Regions from separate parts of the Alcaligenes sp. RM2 genome, predicted to be linked through region 2. Evidence: predicted binding sites of a transcription regulator. Region 2 holds the regulator's gene; each other region holds the start of a gene.

Region 1 (4,154 bases), on a different contig from region 2:
ATCCTCGACACCAAAAGAGCTGAAGTCGTCACCGCCCGCCAACTGCGCAGCGAGTCCGATCTGCTGCGCGAAGCGAAGAACCGGAACGACCTGCGCGGCTTTGCCAGCGCCATTGAAGACAAGATTGCTCAAGGCAAGCCTGCCATTATTGCGGAAGTCAAAAAGGCCTCCCCGTCCAAGGGTGTGATCCGTGCCGACTTCAACCCGACTGAGATTGCCTCCAGCTACGCCGCCCACGGGGCGGCCTGCCTGTCGGTCCTGACCGATATCCAGTATTTTCAGGGTTCCTACGACCACCTGCGCCAGGCCCGTGCCGTATGCGCACTGCCCGTACTGCGCAAAGACTTCATTATTGACCCCTATCAGATCATCCATGCCCGAGCCATGGGTGCCGACTGCATCTTGCTGATCGTCGCCGCGCTGGAGAAGGATCAGCTGATGGAATACGAAGAAATGGCCCACGAACTGGGCATGGACGTCCTGGTTGAAGTACATGACCGCGCCGAGCTGGATATTGCCTTGCAAATGAAGACCAGCCTGCTGGGCATCAATAACCGCAATCTGCGCACCTTTGAAACCAGCACCCAGAACACGCTGGACCTGCTGCCCTTTATCCCCAGCGAAAAACGCGTTGTCACCGAAAGCGGTATTCACACCATTGAAGATGTGGCCCTGATGCGCGAGAACCAGGTGCAAGCCTTCCTGGTCGGTGAGGCCTTCATGCGTGAACCTGATCCAGGCGTTGCCTTGCAGAACCTGTTCTTCGGTCAGCCTGCATGAGCACCCACGCTTGCCCCCTGTGTGCCTTGAAACCCGATCAATTGCTATGGTCGGGTGCAGGGCTGCAGGTACTGGCCGTCACGGACAGCCCGTTTCCCGGCTATACACGGGTAATCTGGCAAGATCATGTGGCTGAAATGACAGACCTGTCTGAAGAACAACGGCAGCACATCATGGCAGCCGTATATGTGGTTGAGCAGACTCAGCGTGAACAACTGGGAGTCGCCAAGATCAATCTGGCTCAATTCGGAAATCAGGTGCCGCATCTGCATTGGCACATCATCCCTCGCTGGAAGGACGACCCGTTCTTTCCGGACTCTGCCTGGTCACCCGCCCCCATGCGCACAGAAGAACAAAAGCAAGGCTGGGCTTCCCACGAAGAACGCCTGCTTGAGCAAGTCAGCCAGTATCAGCAGGCACTTTGTATTGCGCTAAAAGCACGATTCAAGCACTAAACCCGCTATTCAAGTCCTGCTATTAAAGAAATACCCGCTGGCCTGTAAAAAGTCAGCGGGTATTTTTTGCCTCCCGGAAAAGAGACGGCGCACTGTAACAGACAAGTACACCGCTTATCCGTGGAGCCCGCTACAGTGCGACTCCACCGGCAGGAGCCAAGCTGCTGTTGTGCTACTTGCACGCAACCCACATAAACAGCTTGCTTGCTTGCTTGCTTGCTTGCTTGCTTGCATAGCATGGCCATAGCCAACTCTTTATACCTGGCAGCATGACCACCTCGACTTCACAAATCTCCACCTACGAACGATCAGAGTAAGGAGTGCCCAACGACTTCTTTCCGACAAACCCCTTGACCCAGTCACTTCGAGCACAAAATTAACCTAGATCAAGCCTGGACGACAATCGCCTAGCCCCTTCAAAAACCACCATATATAGTGTCGTGAATCCTAAAAATCACTATATATAGGCTCTGGTGAAAAACATGGCTACCCAGGAAACTGCCTCGCGTCCAGCTGCTCAGCTGGACATCATCCGTTCCATTACTGAATATCTGGACCGCCAGGACTGGCGCGTGCAAGCCAATGCCAACCAGGGCTATTCGCTGGGCGGTCTGATTCTGAACAGCTCGGGCAAGATGATTGCCAACTACTGGCTCAGCCACGTTTACCCCGAAGCAATCGGCCAGGCACACCGTCAGGCCGACCTGCACATCCACGATCTGGACATGCTCTCTGGCTACTGCGCCGGCTGGTCCTTGCGCACTTTCCTGAACGAAGGGCTCAATGGCGTACCCGGAAAGATTGAATCCGGCCCACCGCGGCATCTAAGCAGTGCGGTCGGTCAGGTCGTCAATTTCCTGGGCACCCTGCAGAACGAATGGGCCGGAGCCCAGGCCTTCAGCTCCTTTGATACCTATATGGCGCCCTTCATCCGCAAGGACGGCCTGAGCTACAAACAGGTGCGCCAATGCATGCAGGAGCTGATCTACAACCTGAACGTACCCTCACGCTGGGGGACGCAGACGCCCTTTACCAATCTGACCTTTGATTGGGTTTGCCCCGAAGACCTGCGCGAGCAAGTGCCGCAAATCGGTGGCGAAGAAATGCCGTTTTGCTACGGGGATCTGCAGGCCGAAATGGACATGATCAACCAGGCCTATATCGAAGTCATGAGCGAGGGTGATGCCCGTGGCCGTGCCTTCACCTTCCCGATTCCCACCTACAACATCACCCGGGATTTTGACTGGCACAGCCCGAATGCCGAGCGCCTGTTTGCCATGACGGCCAAATATGGCCTGCCCTACTTCCAGAACTTCATTAACTCCGAGCTGGAACCCAATATGATCCGCTCCATGTGCTGCCGCCTGCAGCTGGATCTGCGCGAGCTGCTCAAACGCGGTAATGGCTTGTTTGGCTCTGCCGAGCAAACCGGCTCCCTGGGAGTGGTCACCCTGAACTGCGCCCGCTTGGGGTATCTGTATCAAGGCGATGAAGCTGGTCTGTTTGCCCGTTTGGATGAGCTGCTGGAAATGGGCCGCGACAGCCTGGAAATCAAGCGCACGGTGATCCAGCAGCATATGGACCAAGGGCTGTTTCCCTACACACGCCGCTATTTAGGCACCTTGCGTAATCACTTCTCCACGCTGGGAGTTAACGGCATTAACGAGATGATCCGCAACTTTACCCAGGACAAGCAGAATCTTTGCACGCCGTGGGGGCACCGCTTTGCCTTGCGTTTGCTGGATCACATTCGGGAGCGCATGGTGGAGTTTCAGGAAAGTACCGGCCACCTGTACAACCTGGAAGCCACCCCTGCCGAGGGCACCACTTACCGCTTTGCCAAAGAAGATCGCGCCCGCTGGCCCGACATTCTGCAAGCAGGGACCGAGCAAATGCCCTACTACACTAATTCCTCACAGCTGCCGGTGGGCTTTACTGAAGACCCCTTCGAGGCATTGGAGCGACAAGACGAGCTGCAAGGCAAATACACCGGCGGCACCGTGCTGCACCTCTATATGACCGAAGCACTGTCCAGCACTGATGCCTGCCGCAATCTGGTGCAACGAGCCTTGAACCGTTTTTCCTTGCCTTACATCACCGTTACGCCCACATTTTCTATCTGTCCCAAGCACGGCTATCTGTCTGGAAAACATGAGTTTTGTCCACATTGCGATAGTGAGCTGCTGGCCAACAAGATAGCTCAAGCTCGGGCCGAGGCTGACGTTCAAAACGAAGTTATCGCGGACACGTCAACGCCGTCGTCGACACCGACACCGACACCGACACCGACACCGACACCGACACCGACACCGACACCAGTCCATTAAAGCCGATCTCTTCAAGCCAACTTTTTACCAAGACAGGCTAAACCCAATCCACTTGGCTCAACTAAAACCAGGCTTTTGGTTGTCCTTAGCCTTTATCTACAACCAGCCTCTTGGCACAAACCCAGGCTAGTCACATCCGCATAGCGTGACGGCCCTTTTTTCCAAGGAGTTATTCATGAACACCGACACCCTCACTCTTCAAGATTCCGAACGCCAGCCTTGCGAAATTTGGACACGCGTCATGGGCTATCACCGTCCCATGTCGTCTTTCAATATTGGCAAGCAAGGTGAGTTTCATGAGCGACGCTACTTCACCGAAGCCAGCGCCTGCGCAAGCAATACCGTCCCCACCCGATAAACAGCCCGGTCAAATTCCATGACTTACGCCACGCGCCATCTTTACCCGGCCACGCCTGCCCACAAAGTGGCATTGAAAGTGGGTGGCTGCGCCCCTTTCTCGGCTACGGATTACCCCGGCCAATTAGCCGCTGTCATCTTTGTGCAAGGCTGCCCCTGGCGCTGTGGCTACTGCCACAACCCCCACCTGCAAGAGCGCACACCAGACAGTGCTATTGATTGGAACGCCTTGCTG
Region 2 (4,154 bases):
CGAGCGTCTGGCGTTTTGCCGTTACGACGCGCAATCGAGAGTCGCCTTGGCCGGTAACGCCAATCCGCATCTGGAATGGTCCGATGTTCCCGAGCAGACCCAATCCTTTGTGGTTATTTGCCACGACCCCGATGTCCCCAGTAAACCGGACGATGTGAACCAGGATGGGCGCGAGGTACCGGCGGATTTGCCACGGGTGGATTTCTTTCATTGGGTCTTGATCAACATCTCGCCCGAGCTGCGTAGCCTGGCAGAAGGCTCTTATTCCAAGGGCATCACGCCACGCGGTAAAGCCGGTCCACTGGCTCTGGACGATACGCGCCAGGGCGTGAACGACTTTACCAACTGGTTTGCCAGCGACCGCGACATGAACGGTGATTACTTCGGCTACGACGGCCCGTGCCCTCCGTGGAACGATGCTTTGCCGCACCGTTATGTCTTTACGGTTTATGCCCTGGATATTGCCGAGCTGCCTTTGGAAGGTCGCTTCAATGGCCAGGACGTGTTGCGCGCCATGGAAGGTCATATTCTGGGTCGTGCATCCCTGACCGGTATGTATACCCTGAATCCCCGTTTGATCCAGCAATCCTGATTCCCCAGGGCGGACTGTTTGAGTTTTTTTCATATTCTCTTGAGTCCGCCTGCCGCCGCCTTACTTATTTCCATGTTTTTTGGGGTTTCTGCCACCAGAGACGTTTGTCTCGGTGGTTTGACGCGCTTCCGCGCTAAAATGTTGCTTTCTTAGTTTGCTACCACTTTATCCTTAGGAACCCTCATGTTTGACCGTTCTGCGACTCTTGACAAAGTTGACCCCGATCTTTGGGCTGCGATTCAAAGCGAAGATGTGCGCCAGGAGCAGCACATCGAGCTGATCGCCTCGGAAAACTACACCAGCCCCGCCGTGATGCAGGCCCAGGGCACACAACTGACCAACAAATACGCGGAAGGTTATCCTGGCAAGCGCTACTACGGCGGTTGCGAGTTCGTGGACGTGGTCGAGCAACTGGCTATTGACCGTCTGAAAGAGCTGTTCGGTGCAGAAGCCGCCAACGTGCAGCCCAACTCCGGTTCGCAAGCCAACCAGGGCGTGTACATGGCTGTGCTCAAGCCCGGTGATACCGTTCTGGGCATGAGCCTGGCAGAAGGTGGTCACTTGACCCACGGTTCCCCCGTGAACGCATCGGGCAAGCTGTACAACTTCGTATCCTACGGTCTGGACGAGAACGAAGAGCTGGACTACGACGAGCTGGAGCGCCTGGCCAAAGAGCACAAGCCCAAGCTGATCGTGGGTGGTGCTTCGGCTTACGCCCTGCGCATCGACTTCGAACGCATGGCTCGTATTGCTCATGAAAACGGCGCCTTGCTGATGATCGACATTGCCCACTACGCCGGTCTGGTTGCTGGTGGTGCTTACCCCAATCCCGTGCCTCACGCTGACTTCGTGACTTCTACGACCCACAAGTCCCTGCGTGGTCCTCGTGGTGGCGTCATCATGATGAAGGCCGAACACGAAAAAGCCATCAACTCGGCTATTTTCCCCGGCATTCAAGGCGGCCCACTGATCCACGTGATCGCTGGTAAGGCTGTTGCGTTCAAGGAAGCTCTGGCTCCCGAGTTCAAGACCTACGCTGCTCAAGTTGTGAAGAACGCTGACGTTCTGGCCCGCACTCTGGTTGAGCGCGGTCTGCGTATCGTGTCCGGTCGCACCGAAAGCCACGTCATGCTGGTAGACCTGCGTCCCAAAGGCATCACCGGTAAAGTGGCTGAAGAGGCACTGGGCAAGGCTCACATCACGGTCAACAAGAACGCCATTCCTAATGACCCAGAAAAGCCATTTGTCACCAGCGGCGTGCGTTTGGGTACTCCTGCCATGACCACTCGCGGCTTTAAAGAAGCCGAAGCGGAATTGACGGCGCACCTGATTGCTGATGTACTGGACAACCCTCACGACGAAGCCGTTTTGGCGGACGTTCGTCGCCGTGTACACGAGCTGACTGCCAAGTTGCCCGTTTACTCCTCCAAGTAATCCAGCCGGAGCGGGCCGTGAGGCCCGCGATCTTGAATGAAGTGTCCGTTCTGCCACCATGCCGATACCCAGGTGATCGACTCTCGAATCACCGAAGAAGGCGACGCCATACGGCGACGTCGTAAATGCTCGGCCTGTGAACGGCGCTTCACGACTTACGAGCGTGCCGAGCTGAGCCTGCCTGTTGTGGCCAAGCGCAATGGCACTCGTATGGATTTTGACCCCGCACGTTTGCGGGCGAGCATGGGCGTTGCGCTGCGCAAGCGTTCCATCCCCATGGCTCAGGTCGATGCCGCTGTGCAGCGCATCGAAGAAAAACTTCAACTGACTGGCGAGCGCGAAGTCTCCTCCGAGACCATAGGCGAGCTGGTCATGGCCGAGCTCAAGCAGTTGGACCAGGTGGCCTATGTGCGCTTTGCCTCGGTCTACAAGAGCTTTAAAGACATCCGCGAGTTCGTAGAGGCGATCGACGAAATGAACGATCCCGACCGCGGCTAAGGCTATGGTCGAGCAAGAAGACGTCATCTGGATGCGGCAAGCCCTGGAGCTGGCCGAGAAATCCCTTTATATCAGTGCCCCCAACCCGCGAGTCGCCTGCCTGATCGTGCGCGATGGCCAATTATTGGCTTCGGGTTCCACACAGCAAGCGGGTGGCCCCCACGCCGAAGTGATGGCCTTGCGTCAAGCCAAAGAGCGCGGCGTCAGTGTGGCCGGTGCGACCTTCTACGTCACCCTGGAGCCTTGCAGTCACCACGGGCGAACCCCTCCTTGTGCCGATGCGCTGATCAAAGCAGGCGCTGGGCGTGTTGTCTTTTCCATGTACGACCCCAACCCCTTGGTTGCTGGCAACGGCGTTTCACGCTTGCGTCAGGCGGGTATTACCGTAGATGGCCCCTTGTGCGTAGAGCAGGCGCTGGCGATCAACGCCGGTTTCTTTGCCCGCATGACACGTGGACGTCCCTGGTTGTGGATGAAGATGGCTGCTTCGCTGGATGGCCGTAGTGCCTTGCCGGACGGTCGCTCTCAATGGATTACCGGGCCGCAGGCTCGTGACGATGGTCACCACTGGCGCGCCCGTAGTTGCGTCGTGCTGACAGGCATCGGAACCGTGCATGCCGATAATCCCTTAATGAATGTGCGTGCGGTTTCTACGCCGCGTCCCCCGATCAAGGCGGTGCTGGATACGCATTTACGCATGGACCCGAAAGCCGCCTTGCTGGACGGCACGCCGTGCTGGGTATTCAGTCACCGTCGTGATCCCGAGCTGGAGGCGGAGCTGGCAGATCGAAATGCACAGGTTATTCCCATGCCCTTGCACGAAGGTCAGGTGGATGTCCGTGCCGTTCTGGACTGGATGACAGATCAACAGATCAATGAAGTCCATGCAGAAGCCGGTGCTCGCCTTTCCGGAGCCTTGATTGATGCCGGTGTAGTGGACCAATTACTGATGTACCTGGCCCCCAAGATCCTGGGGCAGGGGCGAGGCGTGGCCGATATTACCGAACTGGCCGGGCTGGACGATGTAGAGCCGTTTGAGTTTACCGATGTGCGCTTGCTGGGTGCCGACCTGCGCGTCCTGGCGCGCCAGCGCGATCATTGGGAAGCCTTGCTGCGAGCGGTGGGTGGAGCTTATCCGCCGGACTCGGAATAAGCTGTTTGTCCGCTTTACTGTTTAGTTGCTACTAATTAGCCGAAGAAAGAATTTGAGCACTTGCGTTACAAGGATAAGTGCTGCTATTATTATGGACTTGGCGTTAGCAGCTTCAAATTGCTTGGCCAAAAGAACAGTTAGGACAGGTGGCCGAGTGGTTGAAGGCGCACGCCTGGAAAGCGTGTATACGTTTATAGCGTATCGGGGGTTCGAATCCCCCTCTGTCCGCCAGAATACCGTTGTAAATCAGATAGTTAAGGTTTATGTCGTGTCATTATAAAGACACTCCTTTTCTGACTGATTTGCACATGCCCTGGCACTTGCCGGGGTTGCCAGCGGCATTACTAATGCCGAAAATAGCTTCGGCTTTTAGGCCAGCATTTTCATCGGCCTCGGGCATCCATTTAGCGTAAATTTTGGCAATCATTGTCCAGTCGCGATGCCCCATCTGTTTCGCAACCCACATTGGATGTTCTC
Region 3 (4,154 bases), on a different contig from region 2:
TTCCCAATCCAGGTGCAGTGGCTCGTTGCAAATGCCGTCTACATCTTTCTTGTAGGTGTCGGTAGGCAGCAGACCCTTGGCATAGGTTGTTTCGTCAAAAGCATCGCAAGGACCGTATTCACGCGACAACTGTACCGAAGCCTTCAACAGGTAGTACTGGATGGCTTCAAAGGTACGGTGGGTCAGGCCCAACGCTGCCGGGTCGGAGTAACGGGTGCCGTTCTTGGCCAGGTAGTAAGCGTAGTTGATGACGCCAACGCCCAAGGAGCGACGCTTGTTGGTTGCGTTCAGCGCAGCCTTGACCGGGTAATCCTGATAATCCAGCAGAGCATCCAGAGCACGAACAATCAGTTCAGCCAGACCGTCCAGCTCGTCCAGGGACTCCAGAGCACCCAGGTTGAAAGCCGACAGCGTGCACAGCGCGATTTCGCCTTCGGGATCGTTCAGATCGTTCAAAGGCTTGGTGGGCAGAGCAATTTCCATGCACAGGTTGGACTGGCGCACGGGAGCGCGGTCGGCCTGGAATGGGCTGTGCGTGTTGCAGTGGTCCACGTTCTGAATGTAGATACGGCCAGTGCTGGCACGCTCTTGCATCAGAAGGGAGAACAGCTCCACGGCAGGCAGGCTGCGCTTGCGGATGGCAGGATCTTGCTCGTACATCTCGTACAGACGCTCGAACTCGTCCTGGTCGGCAAAGAAAGCTTCGTACAGGCCGGGCACGTCGTGCGGCGAGAACAGCGTGATATGGCTGCCCTTGATCAAGCGTTGGTACAGCAAGCGGTTGATCTGAACACCGTAGTCCAGGTGACGGATACGGTTTTCTTCCACACCGCGGTTGTTCTTCAGAACCAGCAGTGTTTCCACTTCCAGGTGCCACATGGGGTAGAACAAGGTTGCCGCACCACCACGCACGCCGCCTTGCGAGCAGGACTTCACAGCCGCCTGGAACATCTTGAAGAAAGGCAGGCAGCCGGTGTGCTGAGCCTCTCCGCCGCGAATTTCGCTGCCGACGGCGCGAATGCGGCCACCATTGATACCGATACCGGCGCGCTGCGATACGTAACGAACAATGGCGCTGGTCGTAGCATTGATGCTGTCCAGGCTGTCATCACATTCGATCAGCACGCAAGAGCTGAACTGACGGGTGGGTGTGCGCACGCCAGCCATGATGGGCGTGGGCAAGGAAATCTTGAATTGCGATACCGCGTCGTAGAAACGTTTGATAAAGCTCAGACGTGTGTCGGCTGGGTAACGGGCGAACAGACACATGGCCACCAGTATGTACAGGAACTGGGGGCTTTCGTAGATGCGCTTGGTCACGCGGTTTTGAATCAGATACTTGCCTTCCAGCTGCTTGACGGCACCGTAGGAGAAGTTCATGTCACGCCAGTGATCCAGATGAGCATCCAGCTCATCGAACTCGGCGCGCGTGTAGTCTTGCAGCAGATGCGGATCGTAGCGACCTTCCTTGGTTTGCAAGGTCACGTGATCGAACAGGCTTGGAGGTTCAAACTGACCAAAAGCGATTTTGCGCAGATGGAAAATCGCCAGACGGGCAGCCAGATATTGGTAGTCAGGCGTATCTTCGGAGATCAGATCCGCAGCCGACTTGATGATGGTTTCATGGATGTCGCTAGTGCGAATGCCGTTATAGAACTGAATGTGAGAGCGCAGCTCTACTTGGGAGACGGACACATTACTCAGACCTTCAGCGGCCCAATCAACCACTCGGTGAATCTTGTCGAGGTTAATAGGTTCTGTACGGCCATCTCGTTTGGTGACCATTAGCTGTTCGGTTGATTGCATGTCAGTCTCTGAAATCGGGGGTGATTGACGGAAGACGCGGCTTTTGCAGCCGCCAGCGTCAGTTGATGCACACCATATATAGTGTGATATTGGCGTCATTCTACTACATATAGCGGATTGAGCGAATAGCGGTTTTGCGACTGCAGAGCAGATTCAGCGCATAAAAATGCAACTAATCTTTGCTCTGCTAACAATTTCCTATTGCGTCTGGAGCTCTTGAACGCAGCGCAGCAAAGCCTCGCCATAGGCCTCTCTTTTGCGTACGCCTATGCCTGTAATCGGCTCCAGATCAGCCTCTGAACTAGGGCAGCGAATGGCCACTTCGCGCAAAGTAGCATCATGGAAAATGACATAGGCTGGCACACCATGTTCGCGTGCGGTGGCCGCACGCCAGGCGCGCAAAGCCTCGAATCGTCTTTGTTGATCGGGTTCAAGAGCAGGTCCGGCAGGCGCCTGACCTTTTACTCGGTGTGCAGCCGGTCCGCGTGTTACGGTTTCGCGCCGCAACATCAGGGTGCGCTCCCCTTTCAGCACTTCGCGGCTGGCCTCGGTCAGCAACAAGGTGCCGTAGCCCTCCGGGTCCACCGTGACCAAGCTATGCGCCAGCAACTGGCGCAGCACTCCGCGCCAGGCTTGATCGGTCAAATCCTTGCCCACACCAAAGACGGTCAGCTTGTCGTGCTCGTGCTCTTTGACACGATCCGTCAGCTTGCCCAGCAGGATGTCGATCAGGTGCCCGGCCCCGAAGCGCTGACCGCGCTCACGCCATAATCTATAGATGGTGGAGAGCATTTTCTGCGCCGCCACTGTGCCATCCCAGGCTTCTGGCGCTTCCAGACAGGTGTCGCAGTTACCGCAAGGTTCTATTTGCTGGTCAAAATACGCCAGCAAGCGCTGGCGACGGCAGGAAATGGTTTCGCAAAGGCCCAACATGGCATCCAGCGCCTGTCCCTGCTGGCGTCGGTGTGCCGCATCGCCTTGCGACTGGTTAATCATGCGGTGCAATTGCACCACGTCCTGCAGGCCATAGGCCAGCCAGGCCGTGGCCACTTCGCCATCGCGCCCTGCCCGCCCGGTTTCCTGGTAATACCCTTCTACCGATTTGGGCAGGTCAATGTGGGCTACAAAACGCACATCCGGTTTATTGACGCCCATGCCAAAAGCAATGGTCGCCACCATGACCACCCCTTCTTCTCGAAGGAAGCGAGCCTGGTTGATGGCGCGCTGCTGCGCGTCCAGTCCTGCATGATAGGGCAAGGCATGAATACCGTTCTTGCACAGGAACTCGGCCGTGTCTTCCACGCGCGAGCGCGACAGACAATACACAATCCCCGCATCTCCGGAGTGCTCTTCCTGAATGAAACTCAAGAGCTGCTTGCGCACCTCGTTCTTTTCAATGATGCGGTAGCAAATATTGGGACGATCAAAACTGGCAACAAAATGCCGGGCATCCTCCAGCTTCAGGCGCTGGGCAATTTCTACCCGCGTCAACTGAGTGGCGGTAGCGGTCAAGGCAACCCGTGGCACACCTGGCCAACGCTGGGCCAGCAAATCCAGACCCAGATATTCAGGGCGAAAATCGTGACCCCATTGCGATACGCAGTGGGCTTCGTCAATGGCAAACAGGGAAATCTGGCCGCGTGCCAGCAAATCCAGGCAGCGGTCTGTCAGCAAACGTTCGGGAGCCACATAGAGCAGATCCAACTGCCCCGTCAGAAATTCGCGCTCGACCTCGCGGGCAGTTTGCCAATCCTGGGTGGAATTCAGATACGCCGCGTTAACGCCCAACTCGTTGAGGGCGTCCACCTGATCCTGCATCAAGGCAATCAGGGGAGACACTACCACGCCGGTGCCGGGTCTCACCAAAGCAGGAATCTGGTAACAGAGCGACTTGCCGCCGCCGGTGGGCATCAAGACCAGGGCGTCACCGCCTTGGATCAGGGTCTCGATAATCTCGTGCTGAGAACCACGAAAACTGTCATAACCAAAAACTTCCTGAAGAACCTCAAGTGCTGACTGGGCCATGCCGCCTGCTTAAAAAATCGGAATAGAAAAACGCAGCGCGATGTTCGACTGACGACTTTCCAGATGACGGCGAGCTTGCAAACCCACCCTAAGGTGGGGACTGTACCAGAACTGCTGCGTGACCCCAAGGTAGCGGTTCTCCCCGCCGGCAACTACCTGCTGCACCTCGTACTGAGTCTTCACTTCACCCCAGCGGCGCAGGGGCACGGACAGACCGACAATCTGCCGACTGCTGGCCGCATCCACCTTCATGCCCTGGTAACGGCTCAAATCCAGAAAATTGTCCTGGTAGCGTTCACCCTGCCACTGCAGGTGCAAATCAT

What was found. Region 2 encodes NrdR, which represses ribonucleotide reductase genes. Its sites were predicted from a motif close to CACNANATNTNGTG; they were not measured.
Region 1: ACU6HM_RS06880 (ribonucleoside triphosphate reductase) is a predicted target of NrdR. The motif match lies at 1,660-1,673, and genes of this name have one in related genera.
Region 3: nrdA (class 1a ribonucleoside-diphosphate reductase subunit alpha) is a predicted target of NrdR. The motif match lies at 1,877-1,890, and genes of this name have one in related genera.

What each region holds. Positions count from the first base shown of each region.
Region 1 is NZ_JBRFIO010000002.1:6,336-10,489, reverse strand. It holds gene trpC (indole-3-glycerol phosphate synthase TrpC) at 1-780, shown strand, start outside; gene ACU6HM_RS06885 (HIT family protein) at 777-1,235, shown strand; gene ACU6HM_RS06880 (ribonucleoside triphosphate reductase) at 1,718-3,562, shown strand; gene nrdD (anaerobic ribonucleoside-triphosphate reductase) at 3,738-3,920, shown strand; gene ACU6HM_RS06870 (anaerobic ribonucleoside-triphosphate reductase activating protein) at 3,939-4,154, shown strand, end outside.
Region 2 is NZ_JBRFIO010000003.1:180,991-185,144, forward strand. It holds gene ACU6HM_RS12505 (YbhB/YbcL family Raf kinase inhibitor-like protein) at 1-592, shown strand, start outside; gene glyA (serine hydroxymethyltransferase) at 776-2,026, shown strand; gene nrdR (transcriptional regulator NrdR) at 2,063-2,524, shown strand; gene ribD (bifunctional diaminohydroxyphosphoribosylaminopyrimidine deaminase/5-amino-6-(5-phosphoribosylamino)uracil reductase RibD) at 2,529-3,677, shown strand; tRNA gene ACU6HM_RS12525 (tRNA-Ser) at 3,818-3,908, shown strand; gene ACU6HM_RS12530 (Arm DNA-binding domain-containing protein) at 3,952-4,154, opposite strand, start outside.
Region 3 is NZ_JBRFIO010000002.1:604,305-608,458, reverse strand. It holds gene nrdA (class 1a ribonucleoside-diphosphate reductase subunit alpha) at 1-1,806, opposite strand, end outside; gene recQ (DNA helicase RecQ) at 2,005-3,831, opposite strand; gene ACU6HM_RS09590 (hypothetical protein) at 3,841-4,154, opposite strand, start outside.